2 regions of the Streptomyces sp. NPDC002845 genome follow, and region 1 is predicted to be linked to the other one. Evidence: riboswitches for the same ligand, from Rfam matches in the RefSeq annotation. Region 1 holds a riboswitch; the other holds the start of a gene.
The links. Region 1 has a riboswitch for S-adenosylmethionine ahead of thrC (threonine synthase). Riboswitches for the same ligand answer to the same signal wherever they lie in the genome.
Positions count from the first base shown of each region.

Region 1 (3,406 bases):
TGACGGTGCCCTGAGCCATGCCTAACTCCCCTATTACTGGCCCTTGCACAGATCCACACTTCGCGGATCCGGGTCAGACCTCACCCCCCAACGGTTGGGGGTGTGCGCCGGAACGCGTCGACCGCGGCTGAATGTATCTGTCCAACTGCCGTCTGCAACAGGTCAATCGGACGAGAAATCTGGACACACGAGGCCGGGAATGTACGGAGAATTCACCCGAGTTCAGGGCAAGTCGGGCTCCATAAAAGGAGCAAAACACACAAATGCCACACACACTTTGGCTGCTTCATATCGGGCGCACGGCCAGAACTCATATGCGCCCGGTACGGCAATCGAACCGGGTTCCCCAACTGTACCGTGCTCAACCATGCAGAATGGCCCCCTCCGCTTCTCTCACGGAGGAGGCCATTCGGTGAACTCTCGGTAATTGCCGTTACCGAAGGTAACGAAAACGACCCGTCAAGGCCTCAGCAGCCCCCGGCGACCGCCGGAATGATCGAGACCCCGGCCCCGTCCGGCGTAACCGTCTCCAGCCCCTGCTCAAAACGGACATCGTCATCGTTCACGTACACGTTCACGAACCGCCGCAGCTTGCCCTGATCGTCCAGCACCCGCGCCGCGATCCCCGTGTGGTTCTTCTCCAGGTCCGCGATGACCTGAGCGAGGGTCGCCCCCTCAGCGGTCACCTCGGCCTTGCCGCCGGTGTAGGTGCGCAGGATGGTCGGGATACGGACGTTGACGCTCATGGGGTGTGACCTCCGGTCGGAGTCGAGTACGAGATACGGGGTTGGACGGGCGGCGGGCAGACAGGAGGTCAGACGAGGCCGGCCTCGCGGAACGACTCCAGGTTCGGACGGATCGTGGCCGTGAGCCCGGTCCCGGCCACCGCGTCCAGCGTCTTCAGACCGTCCCCCGTGTTGAGGACGACAGTCGTCAGACTCGGGTCGAGCACACCGTTCTCGATCAGCTTGCGCGTGACGCCGACCGTCACGCCACCCGCCGTCTCGGCGAAGATGCCCTCGGTCCGGGCGAGCAGCTTGATCGCGTCGACGACCTGCTCGTCGTTCACATCCTCCACCGCACCGCCCGTCCGCCGCGCGATGTCGAGAACGTACGGCCCGTCCGCCGGGTTGCCGATCGCCAGCGACTTGGCGATGGTGTTCGGCTTCTGCGGCCGTACGACATCGTGGCCGCCCTTGTAGGCGACGGACACCGGGGAGCAGCCCTCCGCCTGCGCGCCGAAGATCTTGTACGGCTTGTCCTCGACGAGCCCGAGCTTGATCAGCTCCTGCAGCCCCTTGTCGATCTTCGTGAGCTGCGACCCGGAGGCGATGGGAACGACGATCTGGTCCGGCAGCCGCCAGCCCAGCTGCTCGCAGATCTCGTACGCCAGCGTCTTGGACCCCTCCGCGTAATACGGACGCAGATTGACGTTGACGAAGCCCCAGCCCTCACCCACCGGGTCGCCGATCAGCTCGGAGCAGAAGCGGTTCACGTCGTCGTAGTTGCCCTCGATGCCGACGAGCTCGCCGCCGTACACCGCGGCCATGACGACCTTGCCCTGCTCCAGGTCGTGCGGGATGAACACGCAGGAACGGAAGCCCGCGCGGGCCGCCGCGGCACCCACCGCACCGGCCAGGTTGCCCGTCGAGGAGCAGGAGAGCGTCGTGAAGCCGAACGCCCGCGCCGCCTCCAGGGCCTGGGCGACGACCCGGTCCTTGAAGGAGTGCGTCGGGTTACCGGAGTCGTCCTTCACATACAAACCGCCGGTCACCCCCAGCTCGCGCGCCAGGTTGTCGGCCTTGACGAGCTTGGTCCAGCCGGGGTTGAGGTTCGGCTTGTCGGCCACGTCGGCGGGGACGGGCAGGAGGGGGGCGTACCGCCAGATGTTCGCGGGCCCGGCCTCGATCCGCTTGCGCAGCTCCTCCGTGTCGTACGCGGAGAAGTCGTACGCGATTTCCAGCGGCCCGAAACACTCCTCGCAGGCGAAGACCGGTCCGAGCGGAACGCGGTGGCCGCACTCGCGACAGGACAGCGCGGCGGCGGGGCCGAGGTCTACGGTGTTCGTGGTGCTTGCAACAGTCTGCACAGCCATGGGAGGCGAGGCCCTTTCTCCTCATCTTCCTCACGACGCATCTCGCCGCGAGACGGATTTGGCACCTTCCCTAGCCGGGAGCCTCGCGGAGTCGATCAGCGGTGAGTCAACAGTGAATCAGCGATGAGTCGACGGTGATCAGTACGAGACCGGCTGGAGGGTTGCCGGGGCTTCATCGGGCCGTATCCCTCTGCCCCTCTGGATGAGCGGTATTCGATTGTGAACGACGATGACCCCCGACATGCGATGGTCATCCGCGTTGTTCAAGACTGTAACCGAAGGCCAGGACAGTTGAGGGAGCCGTCCGAACCGCGAGATGGATCATACGAAGATCAGTGTGATCGATAGTGAGGAGCCGCAGACCGTGCTGGAAGAAGTCGAGCGCTGGCTGAGCACACGCTCCTGGTCCGTGACCGATCGCCCGCTCCACAAGCTCATCGCCGCGAAACGCGCCACCGGGTCGACGGTCAGTGTCGTTCTGCCCGCACTCAACGAGGAGGAGACGGTCGGCGACATCGTCTCCGTCATCCGCCACGACCTCATGCGTCAGGTCCCGCTCGTCGACGAGATCGTCGTGATCGACTCGGGCTCGACCGACCGTACCTCGGAGGTGGCCGCGGCCGCCGGGGCGAGGGTCGTCCACCGGGACGACATCCTCCCCCGTATCCCCACCGTGCCCGGCAAGGGCGAGGTGCTGTGGCGTTCCCTTCTCGTCACCAGCGGTGACATCGTCTGTTTCATCGACGCCGACCTCAGGGAGTTCTCCTCCGACTTCGTCTCCGGGATCGTGGGCCCCCTGCTCACCGACCCCGGGGTCGACCTCGTCAAGGGCATGTACGACCGCCCCCTCGGCTCGGCGGCCGGGCAGGGCGGACGTGTGACCGAACTCATGGCCCGCCCCCTGCTCAACATGCACTGGCCCCAGCTGGCCGGCTTCGTCCAGCCGCTCGGCGGCGAGTACGCGGCCCGGCGTTCCCTCCTGGAGCAGCTCCCGTTCCCCGTCGGCTACGGCGTGGAACTGGGCATGCTCGTCGACGCCCTCCACCTCGTCGGCCTCGACGCCCTCGCCCAGGTCGACGTCGGCGTCCGCAAACACCGCCACCAGGACGGCCAGGCCCTCGGCCGCATGTCCGCCGCGATCTACCGCACCGCCCAGCTCCGCCTGGCCCGCGGCCAGATGATCCGCCCGTCCCTGACCCAGTTCGAGCGGGGCGAGGACGGTTTCGTACCGCGGACGTATTCGGTGGATCTGGAGGAGCGCCCACCGATGGCGGAGATCGAGGAGTACGCGGAACGCAAGGCGGCGTAGGG
Region 1 covers NZ_JBSFUU010000161.1:3,156-6,561, forward strand. The annotation lists gene ACWD3C_RS47260 (cold-shock protein) at 1-19, opposite strand, end outside; gene ACWD3C_RS47265 (MoaD/ThiS family protein) at 468-746, opposite strand; gene thrC (threonine synthase) at 815-2,095, opposite strand; SAM riboswitch class I at 2,114-2,304, opposite strand; gene ACWD3C_RS47275 (glucosyl-3-phosphoglycerate synthase) at 2,460-3,404, shown strand.

Region 2 (3,406 bases), on a different contig from region 1:
CGGCGGGCCGTTCCTGGCCCGCCCTGCTGAACGGACTGCTCGACGGACGCGACCTGACCGCCGACGACACCGCCTGGGCGATGGACCTGATCATGCGCGGCGAGGCGACGGACGCGCAGATCGCCGGGTTCGTGGTGGCGCTGCGCGCCAAGGGAGAGACGGTCGAGGAGATCAGCGGGCTCGTACGGACGATGTACGAGCACGCGAACGTGATCGACGTGCCGGGGCCGACGGTGGACATCGTCGGTACCGGTGGCGACGGTGCGAAGACGGTCAATATCTCCACGATGTCGGCGATCGTGATCGCCGGGACGGGCGCGAAGGTCGTGAAGCACGGCAACCGGGCGGCGTCCTCAGCGTCCGGGGCGTCCGATGTGCTGGAGATGCTGGGCGTGAATCTGCAGCTGACGCCGGAGCGGGTGGCCGAGGTGGCCGAGGAGGCCGGGATCACCTTCTGCTTCGCGGTGAAGTTCCACCCGGCGCTGCGTCATGTGGCGGCGGCGCGGGGGCAGTTGGGTATCCGGACGACGTTCAACGTCCTCGGTCCGCTGACGAATCCGGCGAAGGTGAGGGCGCAGGCGGTGGGTGTCGCCGATCCGCGGATGGCTCCGATCGTGGCGGGTGTTCTCGCCGAGCGGGGCAATTCGTCGCTCGTCTTCCGCGGCGACGACGGCCTCGACGAGCTGACGACCACCGCCACGTCCCGTGTGTGGGTCGCCCGCGACGGCAAGGTGACCGAGGATGCCTTCGACCCGCGTGACGTCGGCATCGAGCTGGTCCCGGTGGCGGCGCTGCGGGGTGCGGACGCCGCGTTCAACGCGGACGTGACGCGGCGCCTGCTGGACGGCGAGGCCGGGCCGGTGCGGGACGCGGTGCTGCTGAACTCGGCGGCGGCCCTGGTGGCCCTGGAGCCCGGTCCGGGCCCCTTGGCCGAGCAGCTCCGGGCCGGGATGGCGAAGGCCGCGGAGTCGATCGACTCGGGGGCGGCGAAGCGGACGCTCGACCGCTGGGTGGCGGTCAGCAACGTGTAGCGCTTCGGGGGTGGGGCGGCGGAATTCCTGCGAGTCGCCCCACTCCGCACACATTCCGTCATCCGGACAGAAGTTGCGGCGTGGCGATCACGTCGCATACGTTTCCCCTCAGGTCATGAGCGACAGCCATTCGGCCCCGGCCGGCTGTCCGGCAACCCTCCGTCCGTGGCGGGGTGCCCCGGGTGAGGACCAGGTCGTGGACAGCAGGGTCTGCGGCAAGCGCGGACCCCTCGCACTCTCTTGAGCAGACGCGTCCCAGGGGTCCTGGTCGTTCGAGGGAGCCTTCCGTGAGCAAGCGAATGCAATAGGGCCGCAGAGCCCCGCCTCCGCATCCCTTTTCACCTTCACCGCATCGCCGTCCAGTACATAGCCCTTGTCTCTACGGCTTCGTACGGCGATTCCGCCTGCCTTCACGGGAGTTCACCCATGTCCGTCGTCACCGCCGCCGCCGACCAGTCCGTTTGTGCCCCTCTGCCCGTTCTGGGCGCCGATGTCACCGTCCCGCTCGTCACCGGCGGCGAGGTCACCTACGCCGCGCTCGACTACGCCGCCAGCGCCCCGGCCCTGCGGCGCGTGTGGGACGACGTGGCCGCGTACGCCCCGTACTACGGGAGCGTCCACCGGGGCGCCGGGTATCTGTCCCAGCTCTCCACCGATCTGTTCGAGAACGCCCGGAACACCGTCGGTGAGTTCCTCGACTGCCGGGACGGCGACCAGGTCGTCTTCACCCGGTCCACCACCGACTCCCTCAACCTCCTCGCCGCCGCCCTCCCCGCCGGCTGCCAGGTCTTCGTCTTCGAGACCGAGCACCACGCCTCACTGCTGCCCTGGCGGGACGCGCGGGTCACCTACCTCGACGCGCCGCGCACCCCGCGGCAGGCCGTGGCCACGCTGGAGCGCGCCCTCGCCGACCGGGACCCGCACGGCCCGGCCCTGGTCTGCGTCACCGGTGCCTCCAATGTCACCGGGGAGCTGTGGCCCGTACGGGAGCTGGCCGCCGCCGCCCACGCGCACGGCGCCCGGATCGTCCTCGACGCGGCGCAGCTCGCGCCCCACCACCCGGTCTCCGTACGGGAGTCGGACGTCGACTGGGTCGCCTTCTCGGGGCACAAGCTGTACGCGCCCTTCGGGTCCGGTGTCCTCGCGGGCCGTGCCGACTGGCTGCGCGAGGCCGAGCCGTACCTCGCGGGCGGGGGCGCCTCGCGGAAGGTGTCGCGCCGGGCCGACGGAGGTGTGGACGTCGAGTGGCACGACACCGCCGCCCGGCACGAGGCCGGTTCGCCCAACGTCATCGGCGTCCACGCGATCGCCTCCGCCTGCAAGGCGCTCACCGAGGCCGGGTTCGACAGCCTCGTCGACCGGGAGCAGTACCTGATCCGGAAGGTGCGGGAAGGGCTCGCCGACGTGCCGGAGGTCCGTGTCCTCTCCCTCTTCGGGGACGACGCCCCTCGCGTCGGCGTCCTCTCCTTCGTCGTCGACGGCTGGAACAGCTCGCACTTCGCCGCCGCGCTCTCCGCCGAGTACGGCATCGGCGTACGGGACGGTCTCTTCTGCGCCCACCCGCTGGTGCGCACGCTGCTGGGCAGCGACCCGCAGACCCAGGGGGAGTGCGGGGCGCCGGAGGCCGCGCCCGGGGAGAGGTCCCTCAACGCGATCCGGGTGAGCTTCGGCGCGGGTACGCCCGACGAGCACGTGGAGCGGTTCGTGGCCGCCGTGAAGGAACTCGTGCGGGACGGGGCCCAGTGGAACTACCGGACCGTGGACGGGCGTTGCGTGCCCGACACCTCCGCCTGAGCCGGCAGCCGGGCGCTCCGTGCAGCTTGGCTACTGAGCGGCCCCGTGGCGAAGTCCGGTGCGGTACAGCTCTCTGTAAGGGGCGCGGGGCTGTATCGATATGCGGCTCCGCCGCGTGGGCGCGACCAGCTCCCACCGGCCCGCGGGTTCATCACCGCGCTTCCAGCGGAGCGCTCAGTTGTCGAGCCCGATCGCGAACGCCGCCTCCAGGTCGTGCTGTGAATACGTGCGGAACGCGACGTGCGTGTCGGTGGCCTCGACGCCGGGGATCTTGCTGATCCGCCCGGGAATGACGTCGGCCAGGTCCTCGTGGGCCTTGACGCGGACCATGGCGATCAAGTCGTACGTGCCGGTCACGGAGAAGACCTCGCTGACGGAATCCAGCGCCGCGATCGACTCGGCGATCTCGGGGATCCGGTCCACGCTGGTCTTGATGAGCACGATCGCGGTGATCACGGCTGGTTTTCTCCCTCGGGGGCGGGCGTCGCTGGGGTTTTCACTGTAGCCGGACGCACGTACCGCACCCACGCGTAGACGAAGCCCAGGGCGAACCCCACCAGGTGGGCCAGATACGCCACCCC
Region 2 covers NZ_JBSFUU010000069.1:24,978-28,383, reverse strand. The annotation lists gene trpD (anthranilate phosphoribosyltransferase) at 1-1,031, shown strand, start outside; SAM riboswitch class IV at 1,143-1,259, shown strand; gene ACWD3C_RS35880 (aminotransferase class V-fold PLP-dependent enzyme) at 1,458-2,825, shown strand; gene ACWD3C_RS35875 (Lrp/AsnC family transcriptional regulator) at 3,000-3,281, opposite strand; gene ACWD3C_RS35870 (rhomboid family intramembrane serine protease) at 3,278-3,406, opposite strand, start outside.
Region 2: it holds a riboswitch for S-adenosylmethionine, as region 1 does, so the genes downstream of both, ACWD3C_RS35880 (aminotransferase class V-fold PLP-dependent enzyme) here and thrC (threonine synthase) in region 1, are expected to answer to the same signal.